3 regions of the Sorangium sp. So ce204 genome follow, and region 1 is predicted to be linked to each of the others. Evidence: riboswitches for the same ligand, from Rfam matches in the RefSeq annotation. Region 1 holds a riboswitch; each other region holds the start of a gene.
The links. Region 1 has a riboswitch for cobalamin ahead of WMF22_RS21450 (ribonucleoside-diphosphate reductase subunit alpha). Riboswitches for the same ligand answer to the same signal wherever they lie in the genome.
Positions count from the first base shown of each region.

Region 2: another riboswitch for cobalamin. It lies ahead of WMF22_RS01380 (energy-coupling factor ABC transporter permease); the one in region 1 lies ahead of WMF22_RS21450 (ribonucleoside-diphosphate reductase subunit alpha).
Region 3: another riboswitch for cobalamin. It lies ahead of WMF22_RS05150 (TonB-dependent receptor); the one in region 1 lies ahead of WMF22_RS21450 (ribonucleoside-diphosphate reductase subunit alpha).

Region 1 covers NZ_CP150317.1:5,761,832-5,771,771, reverse strand. Annotated here, with positions in the region: gene WMF22_RS21460 (hypothetical protein) at 1-1,148, shown strand, start outside; gene WMF22_RS21455 (ribonucleotide-diphosphate reductase subunit beta) at 1,182-2,138, opposite strand; gene WMF22_RS21450 (ribonucleoside-diphosphate reductase subunit alpha) at 2,198-4,660, opposite strand; cobalamin riboswitch at 4,913-5,119, opposite strand; gene WMF22_RS21445 (NAD-dependent protein deacetylase) at 5,312-6,178, shown strand; gene WMF22_RS21440 (prolyl hydroxylase family protein) at 6,213-6,788, opposite strand; gene WMF22_RS21435 (helix-turn-helix domain-containing protein) at 6,912-9,794, shown strand.
Region 2 covers NZ_CP150317.1:350,327-360,266, reverse strand. Annotated here, with positions in the region: gene WMF22_RS01400 (tetratricopeptide repeat protein) at 1-266, opposite strand, end outside; gene WMF22_RS01395 (3-hydroxyacyl-CoA dehydrogenase family protein) at 525-1,415, shown strand; gene WMF22_RS01390 (enoyl-CoA hydratase/isomerase family protein) at 1,980-2,801, shown strand; gene WMF22_RS01385 (hypothetical protein) at 3,491-3,685, opposite strand; cobalamin riboswitch at 3,751-3,958, shown strand; gene WMF22_RS01380 (energy-coupling factor ABC transporter permease) at 4,057-4,770, shown strand; gene WMF22_RS01375 (hypothetical protein) at 4,767-5,117, shown strand; gene WMF22_RS01370 (CbiQ family ECF transporter T component) at 5,107-5,856, shown strand; gene WMF22_RS01365 (energy-coupling factor ABC transporter ATP-binding protein) at 5,853-6,674, shown strand; gene WMF22_RS01360 (CbiX/SirB N-terminal domain-containing protein) at 6,650-7,837, shown strand; gene WMF22_RS01355 (TetR family transcriptional regulator) at 7,985-8,695, shown strand; gene WMF22_RS01350 (ABC transporter ATP-binding protein) at 8,692-9,429, shown strand; gene WMF22_RS01345 (hypothetical protein) at 9,426-9,940, shown strand, end outside.
Region 3 covers NZ_CP150317.1:1,402,728-1,412,667, reverse strand. Annotated here, with positions in the region: gene WMF22_RS05160 (hybrid sensor histidine kinase/response regulator) at 1-1,491, opposite strand, end outside; gene WMF22_RS05155 (hypothetical protein) at 1,932-2,426, shown strand; gene WMF22_RS05150 (TonB-dependent receptor) at 2,440-4,662, opposite strand; cobalamin riboswitch at 4,901-5,108, opposite strand; gene typA (translational GTPase TypA) at 5,248-7,134, shown strand; gene WMF22_RS05140 (hypothetical protein) at 7,257-7,751, shown strand; gene WMF22_RS05135 (LysR family transcriptional regulator) at 7,739-8,677, opposite strand; gene WMF22_RS05130 (haloacid dehalogenase type II) at 8,894-9,703, shown strand; gene WMF22_RS05125 (hypothetical protein) at 9,903-9,940, opposite strand, start outside.

The DNA.
Region 1 (9,940 bases):
GCGGCGTCCACGGCGGCGGCGACGACGCGTGTGAGAGCGGCGTTGTCATCGTGACGAGCGACTACCAGTCGACGAACATCGCCGTGTCGGCGCTCGACGGGACCACGCTGTCGCCCTCCTTCGTGTCGAGCGGCGCGGCGAAGCCGGGGCTCAGCCTCGCGCTGTCCGGCGATGTCGATGTCCCGGGGGTGGCGTCGCCGTCCGGCCGCGTCGTCCTGCTCGATCGGTTCGGAACGAACGTGATCACCTGGATGGATCTCGAGACGGCCGAGGTCCTCGCGCAGCTCCCGGTCGGGCAGGGGTTCGAGTCGAACCCTCAGGACTACATCGAGGTGGGCGCGGATCGCGCGCTCGTGTCGCGCTACGGGAGCAACCCGAGCCCTGGCGTGGAGCCGTTCGACGAGGGCGGCGATCTCCTGATCGTCGACACGAAGGAGTACTCCATCGCGGGGCGCATCGCCCTGCCGGAGGAGGAAGAGGGGCTCCTGCCGCGCCCGTCGGGCATGGCGCGCGTCGGTGACGACGTTGTCGTGGCCCTCGGCCGGCTCGCCGCGGACCTCTCGACCGTGGGCGAAGGGCGCTTCGTTGGCGTCTCGCCGGCCGAGGGCGCCGTCACATGGACGGTCGACGTGCAGGGGCTCTACGGCTGCGGGCGTCTCGCCGTGTCGCCCTCGGGAGAGCGGCTGGCGGTCGCCTGCTCGAGCCGCTTCGACGTCGAGGCGATGGAGTACGATCCGGCGACGAGCGATGTCGTGATCTACGACGCTCGCACCTCGCCCCCGGAGGAGATCGAGCGGCTCGGCGTGGCGAGGGCGCTCGGCGCCGCGGTCCAGCCCACGCTCGTCTTCGCCTCCGAGGACGTGCTTCTCGGGACGGCCTACGCGGGCGGCGCGTCCGCCGGGGACCGCGCCTTCTCCGTGAGCATCACCACGGGCGAGGTCACGACGCTCGCCGAGGCGACCCAGTCTTACGCCTTCGGCGGCGTCCACTGCTCGCCCGGCTGCGGCGATGTCTGCCTGCTGAGCGACGCGGAGAGGAGCAAGCTCCGGCGCTGGAAGGTGGCGGCGAACGGCGCGCTCGAGCCGCTGGAGGACGCGACCGTCGACACCGAGATCGGGCTCCCGCCGCGAGGGATCGGCGGGCTCTGATCGGCCCCGCGGGGGTGCGTCGGTTGATTGGCGTCAGAAAGCGGCGTCCAGGACGACCTCCCCGGAGACGCCGACCTGGTACGCGGAGACGCGGCGCTCGAAGAAGTTCGTGACCTCCTGGACGTCTTGCAGATCCATGAACGAGAACGGGTTCTTCGCCCCGTAGCGCTTCGGCATGCCGAGCGTGGCGAGCCGCTGGTCGGCGCAGAACTCCAGGTAGCTGCGCACGTCGCGCGCCGACATGCCCGCCACGCCGGCGCCGAGGAGATCCTCGGCGAACCGGGCCTCGCAGGCGATCGCCTCATCCATCATGTCGAGGATCGACCGCGAGAGCCCGGCGTCGAAGAGCTCGGGCTCCTCGCGCCGCGCCGTGCTCACGACCTCGAAGGCGAAGCGCATGTGCGCGCTCTCGTCGCGGAAGACCCAGCTCGTCCCCGCGGCGAGCCCGTGGAGCAGGCCGCGCGAGCGCAGGAAGTACACGTACGCGAACGCGCCGAAGAAGAAGAGCCCCTCGACGCACGCGGCGAAGCAGATGAGGTTCAGGAGGAACCGCCGCCGCTCGGCGCGCGACTCCAGCCGGCCGAGCGACTCGACGGAATCGAGCCACCGCATGCAGAAATCGGCCTTCTGGCGGATCGAGGGGATGTTCTCGACGGCCGCGAAGGCGCGGTGACGGTCCTCGGGATCGGGGATGTACGTGTCGAGGAGCGTCAGATAGAACTGGACGTGGAGCGCCTCTTCGTAGAGCTGCCGGGACAGGTACATCCGCGCCTCCGGGGCGTTGATGTGCCTGTACAGGTTGAGGACGAGGTTGTTCGCCACGATGGAGTCCCCCGTGGCGAAGAACGCGACGAGGCGCTGCACGAGGTGCCGCTCCGCGTCGGTCATCTTCCGCAGGTCGCCCACGTCCGTGGAGAAGTCGACCTCCTCCACGGTCCACGTGTTCTTGATGGCGGAGCGGTACATCTCGAAGAAGGCCGGATAGGCCATCGGGCGCAGCGTGAGGCACTGGCCCGGATCGAGGAGGCGCGCGGGGCGGCTGACGCGGCTCACTGGCAGGCCTCGCAGGCCTCGGGGTTCTCGAGCGCGCACGCCACGTCCGCGGCCGCCTTCGCCGGCGCCGCCTCCACCGTGGCCTTGGTGATGCGCGTCGCGGGGCGCGATCGCAGGTAGTACGTCGTCTTGAGCCCCTTCTTCCATGCGTGGAAGTACATGCTCGAGAGCTGGCCGATGGTGGGGTTCTCGATGAAGAGGTTCAGCGACTGGCTCTGATCGATGAACGCCCCGCGATCCGCGGCCATGTCGATGAGCGAGCGCATCGGGATCTCCCACGCCGTCCGGAACACGGCGCGGAGCTGCTCGGGCAGCTCGTCCATGCCCTGGACCGAGCCCTCCGCGAGCTTGAGCCGGGCGCGCACCGCGTCGTTCCAGGCGCCGAGCCGCTTGAGCTCCGCGACCAGGTAGCGGTTCATCTGCAGGAAGTCCCCCGAGAGCGTCTCGCGCTTGAAGAGGTTGGACACCTGCGGCTCGATGCACTCGTAGCAGCCCGCGATCGACGCGATGGTGGCCGTCGGCGCGATGGCGACGAGCAGCGAGTTCCTGAGCCCCTCGGCGCGGATGCGCGCGCGGAGCGCCTCCCAGCGCGCCGCGTCCTCCGGGACGACGTTCCACGCGTCGAACTGGAGCTCTCCGCGCGCGGCGCGCGTCTCGTCGAACGCCGGGTGCCGCCCCTTCTCCGCCGCGAGGTCCGCGGACGTCGAGAGCGCGTTGTAATACACCTCCTCCGAGATCCGCCTGGAGAGCTCCCGCGCGGCCGGGGCGTCGAAGGGCAGGCGCATCTGGAAGAACACGTCCTGCAGGCCCATGAGCCCGAGCCCGACGGGCCGCCAGCGGAGGTTCGATCGCCTCGTCGAGGGGATGGGGTAGTAGTTGAGGTCGATGACGCGGTCGAGCTGGCGGACCGCGGTCCGCACCGTGCGCGCGAGCTTCTCGAAGTCGAACGCGACCGCGCCGTCCGCCAGCGTGGCCGTGTGGCGCGCGAGGTTGATCGAGCCCAGGTTGCAGACGGCCGACTCCTCGTTCGAGGTCACCTCCAGGATCTCGGTGCAGAGGTTCGAGAGGTGGACGATCCGGCCCGGCAGCGCCGTCTGGTTGCAGGCGCGGTTCGACTTGTCCTTGAACGTCATCCAGCCGTTGCCTGTCTGCGCGAGCGTGCGCATCATCCGCGCGTAGAGCTCGCGGGCCTTCATCGTCTTCTTGGCGAGGCCCGCCCGCTCGGCCTCGACGTAGCGACGCTCGAACGCCTCACCGTAGAGATCGGGGAGATCGCGCGCGTCCTTCGGGTCGAACAGGCTCCATTCGCCGTCGGCCTCGACCCGCTTCATGAAGAGGTCCGGGACCCAGCTCGCGAGGTTCAGGTTGTGCGTGCGCGCGGCCTCGTCGCCCGTGTTGTCGCGCAGCGAGAGGAACTCCTCGACGTCGGCGTGCCACGGCTCAAGGTAGACGCAGCACGCGCCCTTGCGCTTGCCGCCCTGGTTCACGGCCGCGACGGACGCGTCGAGCGTCTTGAGCCACGGCACGATCCCGCTGGAGTGCCCGTTGGTGCTCTCGATGAGCGAGCCGCGCGAGCGCACGCGGTGGTAGGCGAGCCCGATGCCGCCCGAGAACTTCGAGAGCATCGCGACGTCGGTGTAGCGCTGGTAGATGGTCTCGAGGTGATCGTCCGGCGAGTCGAGCAGAAAGCAGCTCGAGAGCTGCTCGTGGCTCGTCCCGGAGTTGAACATCGTCGGTGAGCTCGGCAGGTAATCGAGCGACGAGAAGAGCCGGTAGAGCTCGACGGCCTGCGCCGCCGTCTCGGACAGCGCGCACGCGATGCGCAGGAAGAACTGCTGCGGCGTCTCGAGGACGAGGCGCGTCTCGGGGTGCTTCAGCAGGTAGCGGTCGTAGAGGGTCCGCAGGCCGAAGTACTCGAGCTCGTGATCCCGCCTCGGCTCGATGGCGTCGTTCAGCTTGCGGGCGTTCTGCGCCACGAAGCCGTGGAGCCGATCGTTGATGAGGCCCAGCCGCCGCCCCACGGCGACGGACTGCGAGAAGGCGTGGATCTCCTGATTGCGGACCTCCTTGTCGATGTACGTGGCGAGCAGGCGCGCCGCGAGCTTCGCGTACTGGGGCTCATCGGCGATGAGCGACGCCGCCGTCTGGATGGAGAGCTGATCGAGCTCGCGCGTCGTCGCGCCGTCGTAGAGGCCGCTGATGGTCTTTGTCGCGACGCGGAGCGCGTCCACGTCGGACAGGGCCGCGCACGAGCGGCTCACAGCCCGTACGATCTTGTTGACGTCCACGGGCTCGCTCGACCCGTTCCTCTTCTTCACCCGCATCGTCGTGTGCGGGGGCGTCTCCTCCGCGCCGGCGCTCGTCATGGCGGGCGCATGAGGTGCGTGGAGTGCGTGGGGGGCGTGGAGCGCGCGCAACGGCGCCGCGCCGTTGCTCTTCACCAACGGTTCGTTCAGCATGGCATCCTCCTCGTGCTCGTTCCGAGCGGTCCCGGACCGCTCGCGTCGATGCCGCGAGAGCGAAGAGGCCAGCCGATGCGCACGGGTGCGCCAGGCTCTTTGGAGGAGCCCTCGGACCGACCGCTCGCCCCCGCGGGCGAAAGGAAGACAGCGCGGGAGGGGGTCGGAACCGGGACAAGCGCGAGAGTCTGCGCCAGCTCGGACCTACCCGCCTCCCGCGAGGCTTCCAGGTCAAACCGGCGCCGGATGTCTCCCCAGCGCAGGATGTTGGCAGGTCTTCGGGCTCACGAGCGCTCCGGCTCTCGCCGGGTTCCTACGGTCCACCGCTTCCCAGCCCGAGGGCCAGTGCGCGTCGTGGAGATCGTTCTCGCTTACCGCTGCGGGGCAGCCCCGGATTCACACCGGGTTCCCTTTTGAGCCCGGGCCGAAGCCCGAGGCACCAACATGGGCACTACATATGGTGGTGCAGTGAGCCGGTCAAGCGAGATGTTGTGGGGGGAGCTCCGTTGCTCGGTTGCACGCTCGATTGCACGCTCGATTGCATGCGCGGCTGCGTGTTCATTGCACGCTCGGTTGCCTCGGTTGCATGGTCGGGCGGTCGACGCACGCTGGCCTGGCGGCGCGCGCCGTGGCGGGCCACAACCCGGGCATATGTCGCTCAGCGAAGCGCGTCCGGCCGATCCGCTCGACGACCTCGTCGCGCTCCTGCGCGGCAGGCGGATCGTGGCGCTGACGGGCGCGGGGTGCAGCACCGAGTCCGGCATCCCCGACTATCGAGGGCCCGAGACGCGGCGCCGCGCGCGGAACCCGATCCAGGGGCGGGAGTTCTGCCGCTCGGCCGAGATCCGGCAGCGCTACTGGGCGCGCGCCGTGATCGGCTGGGAGCGGTTCTCCAGGGCCGAGCCGAACCCCGCCCACCGCGCCCTCGCGCGGCTCGAGCACGCGGGGCAGCTCGAGGGCCTCATCACGCAGAACGTCGACGGCCTCCACCAGGCCGCGGGCAGCCGTCGCGTCATCGAGCTGCACGGGACGCTCTCCGAGGTCGCCTGCCTCGCGTGCGGCGCGATGGAGCGGCGCGCCGCCCTCCAGGAGCGGCTCCTCGCCCAGAACCCCGGCTGGTTGCGCCTCACGGCCGACCTCGCCCCCGACGGCGACGCCGACCTGCCCGCCGAGCGCGTGGCGGGCTTCCGTGCGCCGCCGTGCCTCCGCTGCGATGGGCCGCTCAAGCCGCGCGTCGTCCTCTTCGGCGAGAACGTGGCCCGGCCGATCGTCGACGCGGCGTTCGCGCTGGTGGACGCGGCGGACGCGCTCCTCGTCGTCGGCTCGTCGCTGGCGGTCTTCTCGGGCTACCGCTTCGTGCTGCGCGCCGCGCAGCGAGGCATCCCGATCGCCATGATCAACCTCGGCGCCGCGCGCGGCGAGGAGCTCGGCGCGCTGAAGATCGAGGCCCGCGCCGGCGAGGTGCTGCCGCGCCTCGCCGAGGCGCTCGGCGCCGGCGCGACCGCGGCGCCGCGCTGAGGCGCCGAGCGCCGGCGCACGCGCGGCGCTGGCATCAGCCGCGCCGGTACATCACGTCGCTGCGGAGGACGTACTTGCTCCCCCGTGTCACGGCGGCGCCGCGGTGGAGCCGGCGGTGCTCGAACAGCAGCGCCATCCCGCGCTGCGGGGCGATGCTCCGGCCGCCCCAGAAATCGGTCGTGCCGCCCTCGAAGTCGTCGTTCAGGTAGATCATCGCGGTGAACAGGCTCCGCTCGCCGTCGGATCGCACGAACGACCCGTCGCCGTGCCAGTTGAAATATTCGCCTTCGGTGTAGCGATAGTAGCGGAAGCGCTCGTTCAGCCCGACGGCGCGGTGGAGGCCGAAGCGCGGCGGCATCCAGGGCGCGAGCCGCTCCCAGAGGCTCGCGGCGAGGTCCGGATCGTCGATCATGACGCGGCCGTTCCTGCGCACCTCGAGGTTGATCACCTCGGTGCCTCCGATCGGCGCCTGCTCGAAGCCGCGCGCCTCGGCGAGCGCGATGAAGGCCTCGCACTCCTCGGGCGACAGGACGTTCGTCACCGTGAAGATGCGGAGATCGTCGGTGTAGTCGGTGCACTGGGCGGTCCGTTCGGCGTGCAGGGTGCTCATGCGTGGAGCGTGGGTTCGGGCGGACCGGATCCGGAAGGGCGGGATCCGGGCAGGACCGGGCAGGACCGGGCAGCGCGGTGGACAGGAGAGCGCCCCATCGCCGATGATCGAGCGCTCGCACCGATGGCACGGGTCTCCAGGGCGGGCCGCGGCGCGGAGCCCGCGGTCCGCTTCAACCACACGCTCCTCCAGCGGGCGCGGCTCGATCTCGACCTGACGCAGGAGCAGGTCGCCGCGTCGATCGGCGTCGACGTGCGGACCTACCGCCGCTACGAGTCGGGCGCCGTCAACGATCCGCGGCTCGGCTTCTCGGTCCGGAGCCCGTCCCGGCGGCGCATCCTCGAGCGGCTCGGCGCCGAGCTCGGCCTCGCCGAGGCGGAGCTGCTCGTCGTCGAGGCCGAGGCCGAGGCCGCGCCGGCGGCGGATCCCGCCGCAAAGGAAGCGGGTGCGGCGAGCCAGGCCGCGGAGGCGCCCGCCGGGGCGGGGGAGGCGCTCCACGAGAAGGCAGGGGAGAAGGCGCCGGCCGGCGCGCCCGCGCCGTCGCGGGGAGCCGCCCCGGCGTGGCGCCCGCTGCACGCGCACACGCTCCAGCGAGCGCGGCACTTCGTCGGGCGCGCCGAGATCCTCGATCGGCTCGCCGCGTGGGCCGGCGGCTCGCCGCCGCGCCCCCGGGTGATCGCGCTCCTCGGCGTCGGCGGGGCGGGCAAGACGGCGATCGCCGAGCGCTTCCTCCAGGGGCTCGGCGACGCACCGCGGCCCGGCGGGGTGCTCGTCTGGAGCTTCTACGACGACCCCAGGACCGAGGCGTTCCTCGACCAGGCGGCCGCCTACTTCGCGCCGGGCGCGGGCGCCTCGGGCCTGGCGGCGCCGCGGCCCGAGGCGCCCGGAGAGCAGCTCGCGCGGCTGAAGGAGGCGCTGGGGCGGGGGCCGCCGCACCTGCTCGTGCTCGACGGGCTCGAGACCGTGCAGGCCGAGGGGGGCGCAGGGCGCGCGCACGGCGAGCTCCACGACGCGCTCCTCCGGCGGCTGCTCTGCGCGATCGCGTCCGGGCTCGGCGGCGCGCGGGCGCTCGTCACGTCGCGCTTCGAGCTCGCGGATCTGTCCGCCTGGGCCGAGGGCGGGCTCGCGACGATCCGGCCCGAGCCGCTCTGCGAGGGCGACGCCGCGTCGCTCCTGCGCCGCTGGGGCATCCGCGGCGACGACGGCGCCCTCGGCGCGCTGTTCGAGGCGACGGGCGGCCACGCGCTCTCGGTCGCCGTCGTCGGCTCCTACGTGGGCGCGTTCCTCGGCGGCGACGCGGGGCGGCTCTCCGCGGCGCAGGCGGCGCACCTCGCCGGGGCCGAGCAGGACGACGTCCTCGCCCGCCGCCTGAGCTCGGTGCTGTCGGCCTACGCGCGCGCGCTGCCGCCGGGCGAGCGGGATCTTCTCGCGCGCCTCTCGGTGTTCCCCGGCGGCGCGGGCGAGGAGGCGCTGCTCCAGCTGGTCCGGGCCGGCGGCGAGATCGCGGGCGCCATGGCCGGGTGGGGCGCCGCGGAGCTCGCGCGCGGGCTCGCCCGGCTCGAGCGGCTGGGGCTCGTGTTCGCGGCGCGCCCGGGCGAGCGCTGCTACTCGACGCACCCCTTCGTGCGGCAGCACTTCAAGTCGCTGCTCGGCGTGTCGCCGGAGCGCGTCCACGCCGCGGGGAGCGCCGCGCCGCCGCCGCGCCTCGACGAGGCGCCGCGCCGGGCGCCGCGGGAACGCGAGGCGGTCGACGCGTACGAGGCCATCCTCACCGAGCTGCTCGGCGCCGGGCGCGCGGGCGAGGCGTACGAGATCTACGCGCTCGCCCTCGGCGGCTTCGCGCACCTCGGGCTCAAGCTCGGCGACATGGCCCGCGGCGCCCGCATCCTGCGCGCGTTCGCCGGCGGCGACGACCCCCGCGGCATGCCCGCCTCGCTGCCCGCGCGGGTGCGCGCCTCGCTCGCGTACGACGCGGGGCTCTACGCGGGCGCGCTCGGGGATCTCGCGTTCGCCTGCGCCTGCTACGAGGCGCACAACGAGATCGCCGGGGCGCTCGCCGACCCGGCCCCGATCGCGACCGGCCTGCGCACGCTGGCGTACACGGAGCGGCTCCGGGGCGATCTGACCGGCGCGCGCCGCCTGCTCGAGCGGTCGGCGGAGATCGCCGGCGGCGCCGCGGGGGGCGCCCGTCGCGCCGCGGCCCACGTGGACCAGGTCCACGCCGTGCGCGCGCTGGCGCTGCTCGCCGCGGTGCTGCACGACCTCGGCGAGGTCGACGCGGCGGGCGAGCGCTTCGCGCGCCTGCGGGCGCTGGGCGACGCGCCGGTGGCGCGCCGCGCGCTCTGGGAGGCGGAGCACGCGCTCGCGCTCGGGCGCCGCGACGAGGCGCGCGAGGCCACGGAGCGGAACATCGCCGAGTGCAGGCGGAGGGGCTGGGAGGGGCACGTCGCGCACGGCCACACGCTGCTCGGCCTCGCGCTGCTGGACGGCGGCGACGGCGGCGACGGCGGCGGCGGCGACGTCGCGCCGGCCGAGGCGCACCTCGTCGAGGCGCGCCGCTGGGCTGCCGCGACGGGCGAGGTGGAGGTCGCGCTGCGGTGCCACGAGCTCGCGGCGCGGATCGCGCTCGCCGCTGGCCGGCTCGACGACGGCGCGCGGCAGGCGCTGGAGGGGCTGCATGTCGCCGAGGCGTGCGGGTTCGGCCCGTTCCGCGCCCGGCTCGCGGTCGTCGCCGCGCGGTGCGCGCTCGCGCGCGGCGCGGGGGCGGCGGCGTCCGCGACGGCGCTCGCCGACTCGTCGGTGGCGTGGGCGGGCGAGGACGCGTGGGCGAGGGCGGACGCGCTGCACTGGGCGGGCGTGGCGCGCGCGGCGGCGGCGCGCGGCGAGGAGCGCGCGCGAGGGCGGGAGCTGCTCGCCGAGGCAGCGGCGCTGCGGGCGCGCCTGCGCCACCCCGGGGCCGGAGCGTCGCGGGAGGCGCTCGCGCGGCTAGAACGACAAACGGGTTGAAACCGCCAGAAGAGAGCAGAATTCGAACCGCCAAGGCGCCAAGGACGCCAAGAAAATCACAAAAATCTTGGCGTCTTATGGCGCCTTGGCGGTTCACTTCTCGCTCGATCAACGTGATCGGTTTTCTAGGCGGATGAGGGCGTGGC
Region 2 (9,940 bases), 5.4 Mb from region 1:
TCGATGAGCTCCTCGTGGTAGACGCGGGCGAGCTCGGCCTGCATCGCGGGCTCGACGGCGCTGCCTGCGGCGAGGGCGATCTCCAGCTCGAGGAGGCGGGCCACGGCCTGCCATTCCTTCCGCTGCTCGTGCCGCCCGCGCGCCGCGCCGAGCAGGCGCTCGACGTCCCCGGGGCCCGCGCCGTTGTTCGGAGCAGTCACGGCCTCCGCGAGCTCGTTCCAGGCTGCCTCGTTCTCGGGCTCATCCTGCAGACGCCCAAGGGCCATCCGAATCGTCTCAACGCTCATCGTCTCTCCGCGGACCTCGCGAATTCGGTCCGGTCCGTTCACGGGCCGGGCGAAGATAGCCGGGCGGACGACACGGTTTCAAGGTTCCTCGCCCCTGCGGGCCTGGAAGGTCGGCCGGAGCTTTCGCGCGCTTCTGCTCCTGTGGCGCGGGGACGTCCGAGCGGGCGGCCCGTCGGGCCGTCAGGCCGCGGCGAGGGCGGTTCACCGCGCTCGCGGCTTCGGCTATCAACCGCGGGCATGGAAGCTACGACGATCAAGCGCTTCGGGGTGATCGGCGCGGGCCAGATGGGGCGAGGCATCGCCCAGGTCGCCGCGGCCGCGGGCCTCGAGGTGGTCCTGTGCGACGTCTCGAGGGCGCTGGCGGAGTCGGGCAAGGCCCAGATCGCCGCCATTCTCGCGAAGCAGGTGGAGAAGGGCAAGCTGGCCGCGGAGGCGCGGGAGGCGCTCCTCGACCGCGTCGCGGTGGCCGACGGGATGGCGGGCCTCGGCGGGGTCGACCTGGCCGTGGAGGCGGTGACCGAGAGCTTCGACGTGAAGAGCGGGATCTTCAAGCTCGCCGACGCGGCGCTGCCGAAGGGGGCGATCCTGGCGTCGAACACGTCGTCGATCTCGATCACGCGGCTGGCGGCGGTGACCGGGCGGCCTGAGCTGGTCATCGGGATGCACTTCATGAACCCGGTGCCGCTGATGAAGCTCGTCGAGCTCGTCCGTGGGGTCCAGACGTCGGACGCGACGTACGAGGCCGTCCGGGCGCTCTCGGTTGGGCTCGGCAAGACGGTGATCACCTCGAAGGACCAGCCCGGGTTCATCGTGAACCGGATGCTGATCCCCTTCCTCAACGAGGCGTGCTTCGCGCTCCAGGAGGGGCTGTCCACGCCGGAGGACATCGACGCGGGGGCGCGGCTCGGGCTGAACCACCCGATGGGGCCGCTCGAGCTCGCGGACCTGATCGGGCTCGACACGGTGCTGTCGATCGCGGAGGTGCTGCACCGGGAGTTCGGGGACTCGAAGTACCGGGCGGCCACGTTGCTCAGGAACCTGGTGGCTGCGGGGTGGTACGGGAAGAAGAGCGGGCGGGGGTTCTACGTGTACGACGAGAAGGGGCAGAAGAGCGGGCGGGCGGTGTAGAGGAGGCTTCTACGGAGCCAGGGAGGGAGGGGGCGCCGCGCGGGGGGCCGGCGGGGGCCCCTCCCACGAACTCGCGCCTTTTGGGGGGCAATGGCCGGCTGAACGGCGGGAGCGGTCCGGGAGGGCGTCGCACGGAGCGGGCCGGCGCTCGGATTCGTGGGGCCCTACCCCGCCGGCCCCCCGCGCGGCACCCCCTCCCTCCCTGGCTCTCTCCAGGGGGGAGGATGACGGGGGAGCGACGGCGGGATACGCGCGAGGCGAACACGGGTGTGCGGGTCGGAGGACGGGCGGTCTGCCCGACTCACTGCGATCGCACGCGGGCTCGTGGCAGGGCCGTCATGTCGCGCGCATCCGCAGTCAAGCGGTGAGTTCGGATCATCGAGCGACGGGCCGTGTCCCGGAACAGGCGCGTGACATGCTCTGGAAATCGCTCGGTTGGAAATCGCTCGCTCGTCGGCTCGGCAACGGCCTCGACACGGCGGGATCGGACGGACACGGAATGACGCCCTCCCTGGCCCGCGGCAGGCGCTTCCCCCCGGCCCGGGGCGCTGCTAACCACGATCCATGACCGCTCAAGAACAGCAGCCGGGGGCCCGCGGGACGCTCCAGTTCGTCGCCGTCGAGCGCGAGGGTCACGTCGCCACCGTGACCATCCAGCGGCCCGACAAACTCAACGCGCTGAACCCCGCCGTGCTCGGCGAGCTCACCGCGGCCTTCCGCGACCTCCTCGCGCCCGCCGACGGCAACGAGGTCCGCGCGGCGGTGCTGACCGGCGCCGGCAAGGCGTTCGTCGCCGGCGCCGACATCGCCGAGATGGCGGCCATGAACAGCATCGCCGCGAAGCGGTTCGCCGACGCAGGCCACCGGCTCGCAGAGCTCATCGAGACTGCCCCCTTCCCCGTGATCGCCGCCGTCAACGGCTTCGCGCTGGGCGGCGGCTGCGAGCTCGCCCTCGCATGCGACTTCATCTACGCCGCCGAAGGCGCCAAGCTCGGCCAGCCCGAGGTGAACCTGGGCGTCATCCCAGGGTTCGGCGGGACCCAGCGGCTGCTGCGACGGGTCGGGCCAGGACGCGCGCGCGAGCTCGTCTATTCAGGAGACATGATCACCGCCCAGCAGGCGCTCTCGATCGGGCTCGTCAACGCCGTCTTCCCAGCAGCCGATCTGCTCGCGCGCGCCCGCGAGACCGCCCTCAAGATCGCCTCGCGCGGACCGCTCGCCGTCGCCGCCGCCAAGCGCGTCCTCCTGCGCGGCGAGAGCCTCGACCTCGCCGCCGCCAACGAGCTGGAAGCCCAGGCATTCGCCGCGCTCTTCGGCAGCGAAGATCAACAGCTCGGAATGAAAGCGTTCCTGGCGAAATCGCAGGCAACGTTCACGGGCAAGTAAAGGCTCGCGAGGCGCGAGGCGCGTACCACGCGCTCGACGGCAAAAAAATACCGCGCATCACGCTGGAGGGGGGGCCCAGAATGACCGCGGCAGGGAAACCGCGCCGGAGTCTTGAACGTCCGCCACGGTGCAGAAGAAAGACCGCATGCGCTCCGGGCTGGGGGGTCCGCGCCGGCGCGCATGCGGTAGTCAGATTGTGGCATCCGCAAGCGCGTTGTCGATAACAAAGTGCAACGCGTGCACGCCGAGCGAGCAGAACGCTCCACGCGCGAAGGCGGCCAGGCGGGCGCGCGACCCACACACACCCGATCTGCGGGAATTCACGTTCGAGCCGGGCATACCCATCCACCAGAGACAGCGCCCAGCGCTGCGTTCGTCTCGCATTCCGAGGCGAGCGAACACGAAATCCCTGCTCTCTTCAATAAGAGAGGCCACGAGGCAGCAGGCCGTGCACCGGACACCTGCTCCCGAGTAAAGAGCCAGGACGAACAAAGCACACTGCGGAAGGAACGCGCCGGCGCCGATATTCAAGCGCACGAGAGCCCCTCGTACAGACCCAGACCGAGACGGGGGCTGCGCCCGCGCGGCGACAAAGTAAACAGGTTTTATCTAAGGGGGACATAATTCAAGACGTGTCGATCGACGACCCTTCGCGTGATGCGTCTGGGTCAATTTCTCGGCCTCGGCCATCACACATGACAGGGCCTCGATCGCTCGTCGGCGCGCATGCCCGCTCGATCGGGGGCGCCGACGGGCGCGCGGCGCCCCTCGGCAGCGATGGCCTCGTGCGCCTCGGCAGCGCCCCCGAGGGCGGGCGCCCCCGAGGGCGGGGTGCCCACCAGCGCAGGCGTCACCGCCGCGCCGACGCCGCGCCCGCCGAGCACCTCGTCCGCGATCGGGGCGCGACGTCCTTGACGCCGGGCACGAAACGGGATTACCGAGCACCGGCCTGACAATCCATTCCTCGGGTGCCCTCCGGGGCATAACAGGGAAGCCGGTGCAAAACCGGCGCGGTCCCGCCACCGTGAGTGGGGAGCTGCCTCCGAAGACCACTGGGCCCCATTGGAAGAGGCCTGGGAAGGTGGACGCAGCGCTGGGAGCTCGATCAGCTCCCTGAACCCATGAGCCGGGAGACCTACCCGAGCCTCCCACGAGGTGCAGCTTGCGCACGTCTTCGTGGCGTTCGGGTGCGGACTTCACCCGGAGCGCCAAAATCGGTCTTCACGGCCGCGCGTTGTCGATCGCCATCGTGTTCATGGGGACGCTCCTCGCGCCCCGCCCCGCGGCCGCGATGCACCTCGCGGAGGGCGTCCTGCCGCTCGGCTGGTGCGCCGTCTGGAACGCGCTCGCCCTGCCCTTCGTCGCGATCGCCCTCCACCTGCTCCGGCGCCGCACCCAGCAGGACGTCTTCTACAAGCCGTTCGTCGGCCTCGTCGCGGCCGCCGTCTTCGCGATCTCGTGCATGCCCGTGCCGGTGCCGACCGCCGGGACCTGCTCCCACCCGTGCGGCACGGGGCTCGCGGCGGTGCTCATCGGCCCCTGGATGACCGTGCTCGTCACCGTGGTGGCGCTCCTTATCCAGGCCCTCTTCCTCGCGCACGGCGGCCTCACCACGCTCGGCGCCGACGTCGCGTCGATGGGCATCGCGGGCGCCTTCACGGGATATTTCGCCTTCCACCTCGCGCGGCGCTGCGGCGCGAACCTCTGGGTCGCGGGGTTCCTGGCGGGCGTGACCTCGGACTGGGCAACCTACGCCACCACGGCGCTCGCGCTCGCGCTCGGGCTCTCGGGTGATGGGTCGGTGACGTCCATGTTCACGGGCGTCGCCCTCGCCTTCGTCCCCACCCAGCTCCCGCTCGGCCTGCTCGAGGGCGTCATGACCGCGGGGGCGCTCGCCTTCCTGCGCGCCCGGCGGCCCGACATCCTGGACCGGCTCCAAGTCGTCCGGCTCGCCCCGGGGGCGTCGTGACGCGGCGGCTCGGACAGCGCCCGGCCCCAGCGCCGCTCGGGCGGCGCGCGCGCGTCGCGTGCGAGCGCGCGCTCCAGCTCGCCGCCTCCCTCTGGCTCGCCGCCTGCGGCAACGCGTCCTGGGACGGCGTCGACGAGGCCGTTGTGCGCCGCGTCGCGGAGGACGCAGGACGCCACGACACGGGGCCGCTGTTCGCGGGCCTCGAGGGCGACCTCCTGCTGTTCGCGTTCCTCTGGGCCGGGCTCCTCGCCGGCTTCGCCCTCGGCTATTTCTCGCGCGTGCTCTTCGTCGAGCGCGCGGGCGCGCCCGCGGGCAAGGCCGGCGGCGAAGGCCTCCGTGCGGACTGACCCGCCCGCGCGGCTCCGCGACGTGGACGCCCGGCTCCGCCTCGGGGCCGCCGTGGCCGCGTGCTGCGTCGCCGCGGGCGCGCGCTCGCCCGTCACGCCGGCCGCGCTGCTCGTCCTCGCGTGCGCGGCCCTCCGCCTCCAGGGCACGCCGGCGCGCGCCGTCGTCCGCGCCGCCGCGCCCGCCGCGTGGATCGGAGCGGTCGCGGCGGCGCTCGCGCTCGCGCTCACGCCGGGGGCGCCGCTCCTCCCCGGCGCCACGTTCCCTGCCGACGCGATCACGGCCGAGGGGGCCCACCGCGCCGTGGCCATCGGCGCGCGCGTCCTCGCGGCGGCCGCGGTGCTCCGGTGGCTCGCCGGCGCCGCCGCGCCCGCCGAGATCGAGGCGGCGCTCGCCGGGCTCGGCGTCCCCGCGGCCCTCGTCGAGCTGCTCGCGCTGGCGCGGCGCTTCGCCGGCGTGCTCCAGCGCGCGGCCGACAGCGCGTGGAGCGCCGCCGCGCTCCGCGGCGGGTTCACCCGCCCCGGCGCCGCCGCGCGCTCGGCCGGCGCCGTCGCGGGCGTCGTGGCGCTCCGGACGCTGGAGCGCTCCGAGAGCGCCGCGCTCGCGATGCAGCTCCGCGGCTACCAGGGGAAGCTCCCCGTCGCCGACCGGAGGACGAGCGCGCCCGCCGCGAACGTCGCGTTCGCCGCCGCCGCCCTCGCGGCCCTCGGGCTCAGCGTCGCCGCGGGAGAGGCCGGATGATCGCGCTGCGCGCCCCCCGGCTCGGCTACCGGCGCGGCGAGCCCGTGCTGCGCGACGTGCGCCTCGACGTCGCCGAGGGCGAGTCCGTCGCGGTGCTCGGCGGCAACGGCGCCGGCAAAACAGCGCTGCTCAGGACGCTCGTCGGGCTCCTCCCCGCGCCCGGCGGCGGCGTCGAGATCGCGGGCCGCCGCGTGGGCTCGCCCTCGGACGCCGTCGCCGCGGGCGCCGCGCTCGTGCTCCAGGACCCGGACGACCAGCTGCTCGGCGCGACGCTCCTCGACGACGTCCTGTTCGGCCCGCGAAACCTCGGCCTGCCCGCGCCCGAGGCGCGCCGCCGCGCCGAGGCGGCGCTCGCCGCCGTGCAGATCGCCCACCTCGCCGATCGGGCCATCGAGGCGCTGAGCTTCGGCGAGCGCAAGCGCGCGTGCATCGCCGGGATGCTGGCGATGCAGCCGCGGGTGCTGCTGCTCGACGAGCCGACCGCGGGGCTCGACCCGGAAGGCGAGCTCGCCCTGTGCCAGACGCTGCGCGCGCTCTCCGAGCAGCAGGGAACCACGCTGGTCACCGCGACGCACGCGGTGGATCTCGTGCCGCTCTTCGCCTCGCGCGCGGTCTTGCTGGGCGACGGCGAGGTCCTCACGGATGGGCCGCCGCGGGAGGTGTTCGCGCGGGGGGAGCTCCTCGCGCGGGCGCGCGTGCGGCGGCCGTGGGTCGCCGAGCTCTGGACCCGGATGAGCCCCGCGCCGCCGCGGGGCGGCGCCGGCCTCCCGCTCACCCTGGAGGAGGCGCTCGCGTGCATGACGACGGTCTCCTGCTGATCGGCCACGGCAGCCGCGACGCCGCGTCGAACGCCGAGTTCGAGGCGATCGTGGCCGATTACGCCGCGGCGCGGCCCGGGATCGCCGTGCAGCACGGCTACATCGAGCTCGCGACGCCGCACCTCGCCGACGCGCTCGCGGCGCTCGCGGCGCGGGCGTCCCGCGTGGCGGTCGTGCCGCTCTTCCTGTTCGCGGCGGGGCACGTGAAGAACGACATCCCGCTCGCGCTCGAGCGGGCCCGGGCCGCGCACCCGGGCGTGCGGTTCTCGGCGGCGCGGCCGCTCGGCGTGCACCCGGCGCTCGCGCAGATCGCGTTCGAGCGCGCCGCGACAGCGCTGCCGGACGACCCGGCCGCGCGGGCCCGGTCGGCGCTCGTCGTCGTGGGGCGCGGGTCGAGCGACCCGGACGCGAACGGCGATTTCTGCAAGACGGCGCGCCTCATCGGCGAGGGCCGCGGGCTCCAGCTCGTCGAGCCGACCTTCATCGGCGTCACCCGGCCCTCGGTCGAGGAGACGCTCGAGCGGGTCGCGCGGCACCGGCCGGAGCGCGTCGTGGTGGTCCCCTACTTCCTCTTCGCCGGGCGGCTCATGACGAAGCTCGCCGAGCAGGTCGACCGCTTCTCGTCGACGTACCCGTGGATCCGGGCGTCGCTCGCGCCGCACCTCGGCCGGTCGAGCGCGCTCGAGGGCCTGATCGACGAGCGCGCGCGCCAGGCCTTTGCCGGCGAGGCGCCGCTCCCCTGCGACACGTGCATGTACCGCACCGCGCTGCCGGGGCTCGCCCGGGAGGTCGGCGGGCTCAAGGCGATGCTCTACAGCGTGCGCCACACGCTCACGCACACGCAGGCGTCGAACCACCCGCACGCCCACCGCTCGCTGCGCAAGCACGTGCTCGTCTGCGGCAACGCCGACTGCGTCGACCGCGGCAGCCTGGCGCTGCTCGAGTCGGTGCGCCGCCTCGTGAAGCAGGCCGGCCAGCAGCAGCAGATCCGCGTGACGAGGACGTCGTGCATGGGGCGCTGCGGCGAGGGGCCGACGGTCGCCGTCTACCCCGACGGGGTCTGGTACCGCGGCGTCCGCGAGGAGGACGCGAAGGACCTCGTCGAGGAGCACCTGCTCGGCGACCGGCTTGTGGCCCGGCTCGTCGACGACATCATGCAGTGAGGCGCGGCGCCGGGCGCCGCCCTCGAGCGTGAATCGCCGACGCGCGGAGCCTCCCCCGCAGCCCGCGCGCCACCTCGGCCGTCGTGGTCCCTGCCCACGCCCCGCGCCAGGACCGCCCGAGTTGACTTATATGTCCAGTTCAGTCATATGAGTTCTGTGCCCGTCCGCCGCCCCGACAGACCCCGCGACCCTGCGCGGCGCACCAGGATCCTCGACGCCGCCAAGCGCCACTTCGTCGAGCGCGGCTTCAAGGGAACCAACCTCGACGCCGTCGCCGCCGAGGCCGGCTGCGCAAAGGGCGCCCTCTACCTCGAGTTCGCCGACAAAGAGTCCCTCCTGCGCGAGGTGGTAGAGCAAGCGTTCGCCACGATCCGCGCGCGCTTCGCCGCCGAGGTGCTCGGCCTGGAATCCCCGCTCGATCGGCTCGTCGGGACCCTTCGCTTCGCTTACCGACAGCAGGCGGCCGAGCCGCTCTTCGGCAAGCTCCTCCGCGAGGATCCCGACCTCCGCGCGCTCCGCCTGCTCGACGACGCCGCGAGCGCCGCCGCCGCGAAGGCGCAGATCGCCCAGATCAACGGCTGGGTCGACGAGGGCATCGCGCGCGGCGAGATCCGGCCCGACGTCGATCGCGACGCGATCCCCTTCGTCCTCGGCGTGCTGCGCTTCGCGCCCCAGCACATCGGGCTGATCACGTCGTTCTGCGCCTTCGCCGGCGAGCGCACGCTCGACGCGATCGCGGACATCTTTCGCGCCGGCCTGGCCGCGCGTCCAGCGGCGACCCCCACGGAGACGACCTCCACGACGGCGATCCCCACGGAGCAGCGCGCGACCGCGTCGCGCGCAAGGAGCAAGCGATGAACCAGGCGATCGAGGTGAACGCGCTCGGCAAGCGCTTCGCGAAGGTCACGGCCGTCGACGGCGTGAGCTTCAGCGTCGCGGCAGGCGAGATCTTCGGCTTCATGGGGCACAACGGCGCCGGCAAGACCACGACGCTGCGCATGCTCCTCGGCCTGACCCGGCCCACCGCGGGCACCGCGCGCGTGCTCGGGCGCGACGTCGTCCACGAGACGCTCGAGGTCCGGCGGAACGCGGGTTACCTGCCCGCGTCGTACTCGCTGCCCCCCGACATGACGGCGCGCGGCTTCCTCCACTACATCGCCGCGATGTTCGCGCTGCCCGGCGACGTCGCGGCCGCGCGCGCCGGCGCCCTCCTGCGCCGCTTCGGGCTCGAGCGCGAGGCGGACCGCCCCCTGCGCGGCTTCTCCACCGGCATGGCCCAGAAGGTCGGCATCGCCCAGGCGCTGATCAACGAGCCTGCGGTGCTCCTGCTCGACGAGCCGACCTCGGGGCTCGATCCCCTCGGCCGCCACGAGCTCCTCGAGGTGCTCCGCGCGCTCGCGCGCGAGCGCGGCGTCACCATCGTGTTCTCGTCGCACATCCTCTCCGACGTCGAGGCCCTCTGCCGGCGCGTCGCGGTGATGCACCGCTCGCGCCTCGTCGCCTGCGACGAGGTCGAGCGCCTCAAGGACGCGCACGGGGCGCGCACCATGGACGACCTCTACCTCGCGCTCGTGCGCAGGGAGGCGGCGTGATCCGCCTCCTCTGGCTCGACTACCTCACGACGCTCCGCGAGCGAAAGACCTGGCTCTGCGTCGCGATGCTCGTCTACGCGCTGGTCGCGATCCCCGTCGTGCTCGCGCGCCCGCCCGATCACGTGCGCGCCGCGATCGCCGCGTGGTTCGGCGACGCCGCGCCGTTCCAGGTCTTCATGTACGTGTGGATCGACCTGACGATGAACAAGGTGATCGCGTTCATCCCCGTGGTGCTCGCCAGCGGCGTCGTGCTCCGCGAGCGCGACACCGGCGTGCTGCCGCTCCTCGCCAGCAAGCCGCTCTCGATCCCCCGCTACTTCGTGCTCCGCGCGCTCAGCGCGTGCGCGGTGATGGTGACCCTGCACGTCGCGACCCAGCTCGCCGGCGCCGCCTACTTCAATGCGCGTGTCCCCGGCTTCCGCCCCGGCCCCTTCCTCGGCGCGATGTCGCTCCACGCCTTCGCGGCGCTCTTCGCGACCGCGCTCTGCGCCGCGATCGCCGCGTGGGTGAG
Region 3 (9,940 bases), 4.4 Mb from region 1:
CGGCGCGAGGGGGCGCGTCAGCCGCGGCAATCGCACGATGAACTCGCTGCCGCTGCCGGGCCCCTCGCTGAGCGCCTGGACCGTCCCGCCGTGCAGCTCGACCAGCCGGCGCACGATCGTCAATCCGAGGCCCAGCCCGCCCTCGACGCGATCGAGGCCGCGATCCCCCTGCGTGAACAGATCGAACACCTGCGGCAGCAGCTCGGGCGCTATCCCCACGCCGCTGTCGCGGACACGGAGGATCGCGTGCGTGTCGTCCGCCTCCACGGTGACCCGGATCGAGCCGCGCGGCAGCGTGAACTTCGCCGCGTTGTGCAGCAGGTTGCTCGCCACCTGCGTGAGCCGCGCCAGGTCGCCCGAAACGATGGCGAGCGGCTCGGCGGGCAGCTGCAGCTCCAGGGTCTGCTCGCGCGCGTCGATCCAGGTCCGGGACGCTTCCGCCGCGCGCGTCACCACGTCGGCGAGATCGATCCGCTTGGACTCCAGGGCGATCTTGCCGCGCGTGATGCGGCTCACGTCGAGCAGGTCGTCGACGAGCCGCACGAGCTGACCGAGCTGCCGTTCCATCAGGCCGGCTGCCCAGACGACCTGGGCGTTGTCCTTGCCTTCGAGCTTGAGGACGCTGGTCGCGTTGGCGATCGGCGCCAGCGGATTGCGCAGCTCGTGCGCCAGCATCGCCACGAATTCCTCCATCTGGCGCGCGTTGGACTCCATCTGCTCCAGGCGCTTGCGCTCGCTCAGGTCACGCGTGATCTTGGAGAAGCCGCGCAGTTCGCCGCTCGGGCCGTGGATGGCCGTGACGAGGACGCTCGCCCAGAACGACGACCCGTCCTTGCGCACGCGCCAGCCTTCGTCCTCGAAGCTGCCTTCGCGACGCGCGGCGGCGAGCACCGCCTCTGGCCGGCCGCGCTCGATCGCCTCGGCCGGATAGAAGCGCGAGAAGTGCGTCCCGATCACCTCTTGCGCGGAGTATCCCTTGATCCGCTCCGCGCCGGCGTTCCACATGGTCACCCTGCCCTCGGGGTCGAGCATGAAGATGGCGTAATCCTTCACGCCTTCGACCAGCGTGCGGAAGCGCTCCTCGCTCTGCCGCAGCGACTCTTCCTGGCGCTTGCGCTCGGTCAGATCGCGCGTGATCTTGCAGAAGCCGCGCAGCTCGCCGCCGGGGCCGTGGAGGGCCGTGATGATGACGTTCGCCCAGAACATCGAGCCGTCCTTGCGCACGCGCCAGCCTTCGTCCTCGAAGCGGCCCACGCGCCGCGCTTCGGCGAGCTCTGTCTGTGGCCACTTCCGCTCGATCGCCTCGGCCGGATAGAAGCGCGAGAAGTGCGAGCCGATCACCTCTTGCGCGGAGTATCCTTTGATCTGCTCGGCGCCGGCGTTCCACGTGATCACGCGCCCCTCGGTGTCCAGCATGAAGATGGCGTAGTCCTTCACCCCTTCGACCAGCAGGCGGAATTGCAGATCGGCGCCGAGCTCCGTCGGATCCATGCGGCACAGCCTACAGCATGGGTGCACGTTTGCCACGCGGCGAGGCTCTCCGTTCCCGTCCTGCTCTCCGCATCTGCGAGCCGTCATCGTGGCGGCCGGCAGCGGCGAGTGACGAGCACAGCAATGGCCCCATGAGCCGGCGTCGAGAGCGCCCGCTGGCGGCCGCGCGGGGCCACCGCTGGCCGCTCGAAGGGTTCGAGAGTGCCAGGGCGGACTCATCGATTGTGGCGCCATCGAACGTGTCCGGCGCGAGCCACCCAGCCTCGAGGGCACCGGGGTTGTCTTGCCCATCAGCTCCGAGGGCGCGCGCCGCCGATCCGTTGCCGACGCCCGGTGGCTCACGCTCGATTTGGTGTGCGTGTCGCGGGCGAAGAAACGCCGGTGTACCCTGAGGCCCCCGCGAGCATCTCCGCTGCGACCGCTCCAGAACGAGCACCATCATGCATCCCGACCCCTGGCACGTGGTCACCAGACAACCGGACTACGTCCTGGCTTCCTGGCACCGGATCTTCTGTGTCATCTGGCGCCGCGAGACGACCGAGGACGGCGCGCGCCACCTGAGGGACGCGTGCGCGGAGTTCGCCAAGAAGCACCCGCGCGGCATAGGGCTGCTCACCCTCATCGAGAGCGGGGCGTCGTTGCCGCCGGCGCCCGCGCGCAGGGCGATCGCGAGCTTCCTTGCGGAGGCGAGCGCGTCCATCAGGTGCTCAGCGGTTGTCTTCGAGGGCTCGGGGTTCCAGGCGGCGATGGTTCGCAGCGTCGTGACAGGGCTCACGCTCCTTGCCCGTCAGCGTTATCCGCACAGGGTATGTGACCTCCGGAAAGCCTGGCAGATGTTCGCGGCGCTCCTGCCCGCGGCGACGGGCGCCGCCGTGAGCGAAGCCGCGTTCCGTGCGTCGCTCGACGCGCTACGCGAGGACCTCCGCCGGACATGAGCCGGCGCGGCGCCTACTCCCAGTACAGCGTCGCCCGCCCGATCGCCGTGAACGGCCACCCTGGCGAGTAGTGGATCCCGGTGACCGGGGCCGGCTCGTACGGCAGCCGCGACGCGCTCGCGAACTGGACCTCGCGCCACGTCGTGTCGAACAGGTTCTGGATGTCCGCGGCCACCTCGACGTTCTTCCACCGCAGCCCGGCGTTGGCGTCGACGACCGTGAACCCCTCGGCGGTGAGCGACTCGTCCTCGGTCGCGGGCCGCGCGCCGATCGCCTTGACCCGCAGCGCCGCGAACGGCGTGAACGCGCCGAACGTCGGGCGGACGCCGACGCCCGCGGTCAGCGTCCGGGTCGGCGCGAGGGCGACCGCGCTCGCGTTGCCGGCGTTCTCGCGGAAGCGCGCGCGGGTGAAGGTCGCGTCCACGTCCGCGAAGAGCCAGCTCCCGAGCCGGTAGCGCCCGCCGATCTCGATCCCGTAGCGCCGCGTCTGCCCCGACGCCTCGGTCGCTCCCGCGTCGCCGCTCCAGACCAGCTCCGAGTCCAGGTCGAGCAGGAACGCGGCCCCGCTCAGCGACAGCCCGCGCAGGGGCGCGACCCGCACGCCGACCTCGTAGCCCGTCGCGGGCGTGATCAGCGTCGCCGCCCCCTCGCCCAGCACCGCGCCCTGCGCGTCGTTCGAGTGGAAGCCCCGCCCGAAGTGGGCGAACAGATCAACCCCCTCGGCGGGCGACACGATCGCCGTGAGCTTCGGGAGCAGCTGCATCTGTCCCCGGGCGCCGCTCGACCTGTTCCCCGCCGCCTCGAGGTCCTCGCCCGGATCGTCCACGTTGACGTCGATCCACTGCGCGCGCGCCCCGAGCACGACGCGGAGCCAGCGCCGGAGCCGGGCGTCCTGCTCGACGTAAACGCCGATCTGGCTCTCGTCGACGTGGGTCCTGCTCTTCTCCTCGATCCGATCGCGCGCCTCGTCGTGGTGGAGGGACTTGTCGATCGCGTCCGCGCGGATCTGCGCGCCGAGCGAGGTCGTGAACCTCGCCCCGCCGATCTCGTATTGCCGGCGGAACCGGAGATCGGCGCCCCCGACGGCGCGGTCGTCGTTCTGCTCGATCTGGTCGCCGTGGACGGGGTCCTCGCTGAAGAACGTGAAGTTCGAGTACAGCGTGAAGCGGTAGCGGACGAGGTAGGCGAGCGCGCTCAGATCGGCGTCCCGCCACGCCATCGAGGTCGCGACGGACGCCATGTGCCGCTCGGTCGCCCCGCCCTCGGTCGGATCCACGGCGCCGAAATGGTCGATGCACGGCTGTCCGAACGCCGACGGCGGCGGGTTCAACCCGCCCTGCTCACCCTCGCCGCACACGGCGCGCGCGGGGATCTGGCCGGAGCCGTGCCAGGTCGATCCATACGACATCCAGGTCATCTGGACCTTGCCTGTGTTGCCCAGATCGTGCGTGGCCCGCAGGTACACGTTGAAGCGCTCGAGCCGCTCCGGGCTCAGAAACGGCCCGTCGTTCCGGTAGATCTCCGCCGCGGCCACCGCGCGCCACGCGTCGCCGAGATCCGGCGAGGCGATGACGAGGCCGCGCTGGATACCGTACTGCCCCAGGCTGACCTGCGCGTGGCTCTCCTCGAGCTTCTCGGCGAAGCGCAGGTTGACGGCGCCCGCCGTACCGAAGTCGCCGATGCTCGCGTAATAAGGCCCCTTGTACCCGTCGAGCCCTGTCACGAGCTCCGGGATCATGAAGTAGAGATCGGTGAAGCCGTGCCCGTGGCCGTGGCTGACCATGTTGACGGGCACGCCGTCGACGAAGAAGGCGACGTCGGTCCCGTGGTCCGCGTCGAATCCGCGGAGGAAGTACTGGTTCGCCTTGCCGCCGCCCGCGTGCTGCACGGCGAAGAGCCCGGGGACCGCCTCGAGGAGGTCGCCCGGCCGGAGCCTCGGCCTGAGCTCGAGCTCCCGGTGTCCGACGGAGACGCGCGACGCGGCCTCGCTGCCCGGCTTCTCCGCCTGGATCGTGACCTCGATCGCGGCGTCGCCCGCGGGCGCGCCCTCGCCGGCGGGCGCTGCAGCGGCGGCCTCCGGCGGGGCAGCGGCGGCCTCCGGCGGGGCAGCGGGCGACTCGGGGGCGAGGCCCTCGGCGCGCGCGGGCCGCGCGGCGGCCAGCACCATGGATAACGCGGCGAGCAGATGAAATGGATGGCGGTGCCCGTGGCTCGTAGTGACCGTCTCGCGCAGCATTCGTGTCCTCCTTCGCCGCAATCGCGCGGAGCGGCGTCGGGCCGCTCGCGTCGAGCTCCGCGAGGACGAAATGGCTGGCCATCGCACGGTGCGCTGGACCGACCTCTCGCCCCCGCGGGCGACCGGAAGGCGACGCGGGGGGCGGTTCGGTATCCGGGACGTGGCAGAGGCAGAGCTGCACCGGCTCGGACCTCACCGCCTCCCTCGAGGCTCCCAGGTCGAACCGGCGCCGGATGTCTCCCGCCGCCGGGCGCTGGCAGGTCTTCGGGCTCGCGAGCGCTCCGGTCTGACCGGCTCCCTACTGTCCACCGCTTCCCAGCCCTCGTCGGGCCAGTGCATGGGGTGGAGGTCGTTCTCGCTTACCGCTGCGGGGCAGCCCCGGAGTTTCACCGGGTTCCCTCTTCGGCCCAGGCGAACGCCCGGGCACCAGCGCGGCGCGCACCCTATGGCCGCGCGCCTCCGGCTGTCAATCGCTACCGCTCCCCTCGCCCGCTCGGCGCGCGCCGCTCCCGCGCCTCGCGCTCCTCATCCGAGCGCCTCGACGCGCGGCCCCCGTGCAGGCCGAACGTTCGGGCTCTAGCGAGGATGGGCTCGCTCCTCCGTGGGTCGCGTGCTACACGGCCGCCGCCGTATATGCCCCGTAACGATCTCCGCAATATCGCCATCGTCGCCCACGTCGACCACGGGAAGACGACCCTCGTCGATCACATGCTGCGCCAGTCGGGCGCCTTCCGAGAGAACGAGGTCGTGGCCGAGCGGGTCATGGACTCGAACGACCTCGAGCGGGAGCGCGGCATCACCATCCTCGCGAAGAACACGAGCATCCGGTACCGCGGGGTCAAGATCAACATCGTCGACACGCCCGGCCACTCCGACTTCGGCGGCGAGGTCGAGCGCACGCTCATGATGGCCGACGGGGCGCTCCTCCTCGTCGACGCCGCCGAGGGCCCGCTGCCGCAGACGCGCTTCGTGCTCTCGAAGTGCCTCCAGCGCGGCTTCCCTGTCATCGTGGTCATCAACAAGATCGACCGGAGCGACGCGCGCGCCCACGAGGTGCTCTCCGAGGTGTTCGACCTCTTCTGCGACCTCGAGGCGAGCGACGCGCAGATGGACTTCTCGACGCTCTACGCGATCGCGAAGTTCGGCCAGGCGAAGCGCGAGCTCGAGCACGAGGCGAAGGACCTCGAGCCGCTCTTCGAGACCATCCTCGAGCGGGTCCCCGGCCCCTCCGGCGACCCCGACGGCCCGCTCCAGGTCATCGTTTGCAACACGACCCACGACGAGTACGTGGGCCGGCTCGCGGTCGGCCGCGTGGTCCGCGGCACCGCCCGGTCCGGCGCCGACGTCGCGCTCCTCGCCGAGGGCGGCCAGTCGCGCGGCTACGTGAAGATGCTCTACGCCTACGAGGGGCTGAAGCGCGTCGCGGTCGAGAGCGCCGTCGCGGGCGAGGTGATCGCGATCGCCGGGATCGACGCGGTCACGATCGGCGACACGATCACGGATCCGGCGCACCCCGAGGCGCTGCCGCGCATCGTGGTCGAGGAGCCGACGATCAAGATGAAGATCGGCGTCAACACGTCGACCTTCGCCGGCAAGTGCAAGCAGTCGAAGTTCCTGACGAGCCGTCACCTGAAGGAGCGGCTCGAGCGCGAGGCGATGAAGAACCTCGCGATCCGGGTGGAGCCGACGGAGGTGCCCGACACGTTCGTGGTGCTCGGCCGCGGCGAGCTCCAGCTGGCGATCCTCGTGGAGACGATGCGGCGCGAGGGGTACGAGATGCAGCTCTCGAACCCCGAGGTGGTGACGCGCGAGATCGACGGCGAGGTGATGGAGCCGCTCGAGCTCGTGGTCGTGGACGTGCCGGACACCTACGTCGGCATCGTGACCGAGCGCCTCAGCTCCCGGCGCGGCCGGATGGTGAAGATGACGAACCCCGGCTTCGGCCGCGCCCGCCTCGAGTTCCGGGTGCCGTCGCGCGGGCTCATCGGCTTCCGCGGCGAGTTCCTGACGGCGACGCGCGGGACGGGCCTGCTCAACACGATGTTCGACGGCTGGGCGCCCTGGGGCGGCCCGATGATGCGCCGCCCGACCGGCGCCATCGTCGCCGATCGCGTCGGCGTGGCGACCCCGTACGCGCTGCACCACCTGCAGCCGCGCGGCATGTTCTTCATCGTCCCCGGCGTCGAGGTCTACGAGGGGATGATCATCGGCGAGCACAACCGGCCGAACGACACCGACGTCAACGTCATCAAGGAGAAGAAGCTGTCGAACGTGCGCAACCACGGCAAGGACGAGAACGTCCTCCTGGCCAGCCCGCGGCTGCTCACGATCGAGACGGCGATGGAGTGGATCGACGGCGACGAGCTCGTCGAGGTCACGCCCGACGCGGTGCGCGTCCGCAAGAAGGTGCTCGCGTGCAACCGCCGGGAGCGCCGCGAGGACGCGATCGAGCAATCGCAGGCGGTGGAGTGAGCGGCGGGGGCGCGCGGAACGTGCGACGCGCGCCGCTGCCGTGCCTGCCGCGCTGGCCATCGGGGCGCGCGGAACGTGCGACGCGCGCCGCTGCCGTGCCTGCCGCGTTATAAGATGCCCTGATGAGAACGACGCTGATCTTCGCTTTCCTGGCTTCGCTGATCGCGCTCTCGGGGGCGGGTGCTTGCGGCGGGGCCGTCGTCGTCGACGGGCTCCCCGGGAGCTCCGACGGCGCCGGGGGCGCCGGCGCAGCCGGGGGCTCGCAGTCGGCGAGCTCCGGCGGGGCCTCTGTCGAGGAGCAGAGGGCCTCGTGCGATTTCTTCTGCACGCTCTTCGACGGCGTCACGTGCCCGGAGCTCCGGTGTGCCGAGCGCTGCGCCGACCTGCTCTCCGTGCAGCGCCCGTGCAACGCGCTGACCGCCCCTTTCTTCGATTGCATGGGCGAGACCATCGCCTCCGTGAACCATATCCCCTGCGAGTACCTCGCGCCGTCGATCGCGTCGCTCTTCGATTGCGTGAGCGGGCGCGATCCGGAGTGCAGGACCGATTTCCTGCCCCAGACGTGCGACGCGCCGTTCGAGGAGCTCAGGGCGTGCCAGCGCGATCAGGGCCGGTAGCGGGGGCGCTCGCCGCCTGACGCGCGCGGCCGCGCGCCGGGGTCGAGGGCGCTCCGGAGCGGCCCGAGGGCGTCGGCGACGAACGCGACGAGCGCCTTCACGCGCGGCACCCCGCGCGTGTCGCGGTGCACCCCGAGCCACAGCTTGCGCCCTGGCGGCGGCGAGGGCGGCGAGAGCAGGCAAAGGCCGGCTGTCGCGTCGCCCAGGTAGCGGGGCAGGCAGACGAGCCCGACGCCGGCGGCCCCCATCGTCGCCTGGGGCTCGCGGCCGTTGGTGCGCGCGGCGACGCGGGCCTTCGCGGCGACGGCGCGCACCCACGACAGGTCGGCGATCGCCGGAGGCTCGTCGTTCATGGTGACGAGGGCGTGGCCCTCGCACTGCCGGCCCCAGTCCGGCGGGCCGTGCTCGGCGAGGTAGGTCTCCGATGCATAGAGCCCGAACCCGATCCGCGCGACCTCGCGCTGGAAGACCTCGTGGTGCTCGAACGCGGCGGGGCGAAGGGCGATGTCCGCTTCTCGACGCGGCAGGCTCAGCCACCGCGCGTCCGCGATGAGATCGACGGAGATGGCGGGGTGGCGCGCGAGGAACGGGACGAGCAGCGGCCCGAGGACGCGCGTGGCGAGCCACTCGGACGCGGTGATACGGAGGTGGCCTCTCAGGCCTGCGTCGCGTCCGGCGGCGGCGCGCTCGGCGGCGAGCGCGTCCTGCTCCATGCGCTCGGCGTGGCCGAGCACGCTCTCGCCCGCGGCCGAGAGCGCGAACCCCGACGGCGAGCGCTGGAAGAGCCTCGCCCCGAGGCGCCGCTCGAACGCCGCGACGCGCCGCCCCACGGTCGGCTGGGTGACCTTCAGGACGCGCGCGGCGGCGGAGAGGTTGCCGTGCCGCGCGACGGCGAGGAAGTAGCGCAGATCGTCCCAGTCGAGCATGGCTCCGGGGCGCGGGGCGCTGCTGCCGGAGAGCGCTCCGCGCCATGCAAAGGTGCATGGCGAGTCTACGTCGATGGCGGATCCCCGGGCAACGGCGGACCGCGCATGCTCTCCCGCGTGCGTTCCCGCACCCGCGACCCCGCGCACCCAGGCACTCGCGCGCTCGCGCGCTCGCAGGTCGCGTGGTTCACGTCGGAAGATCGGATGGAGGCTGGCATGTTGACGAATCGTCGTGAGTTTCTCCACCGCGTGACCGGCACGGCCGCGGCGGGCTTCCTGGGCTCTGCCCCGGCCGGGACCACCTCCTGTGCCGCGCAGCACGGGCCGGCGCCGCCGCGGCCGGCGGCCGGGTCGAAGATCAAGGCGGTCGCCTTCGACGCCTTTCCCATCTTCGATCCGCGCCCGATCGCGGCGCTCGCGGAGGAGCTCTGTCCGGGCAAGGGGGCATCGCTGAGCGAGGCGTGGCGCGCCCGGCAATTCGAGTACACGTGGCTCCGGGTCGCGTCCCACGAGTATGCCGACTTCTGGCAGGTGACGGCGGATGCGCTTGTGTTCGCCGAGCGCGCGCTGGCGCTCGATCTCGGGGAGGAGAAGCGGGCGCGGCTCCTCGGCGCCTACCTCGATCTCCGGGCGTGGCCCGACGTGCTGCCGGCGCTCCGGGCGCTGAGGGGCGCGGGGATCCGGCTCTCGTTCCTGTCGAACTTCACGCCGAGGATGCTCGGGGCCGCCATCGAGAGCTCCGGTCTGGGGGGCCTGTTCGAGCACGTGCTCAGCACGGACGGGGCGAGGACGTACAAGCCGGATCCTCGCGCGTACCGGATGGCGCTCGACGCGTTCGGCCTCACGCGCGAGGAGATCGCGTTCGTCGCCTTCGCCGGCTGGGACGCCGCGGGGGCCCGGTGGTTCGGCTATCCCACGTTCTGGGTCAACCGCCTGGGCCTGCCGGCCGAGGAGCTCGGCGTGCGCGCCGACGCGACGGGAGCGAGCCTGTCGGATCTCGTGGAGTTCGTGAAGGAGAGGGCGTGACCGGCGGGGCCATGCCGTCGACGACCGAGTCGAGGCTGGAGCGACAAACGGGCTGAAACCACGATAAAAAGCAGGAATTTCACAGGGAGGCGGGGAGGCGGGGAGCGAGAGACGGCAAGAGGGAGAAATTCATTTCTTCTTCCTCCCCGCCTCCCCGCCTCCCTGTGAAAATTCTCCGGGTTTCAACGCAATCGGTGTTCTAGGGATTCCCCTGCTGCACGGCCTCGTCTCCGACCG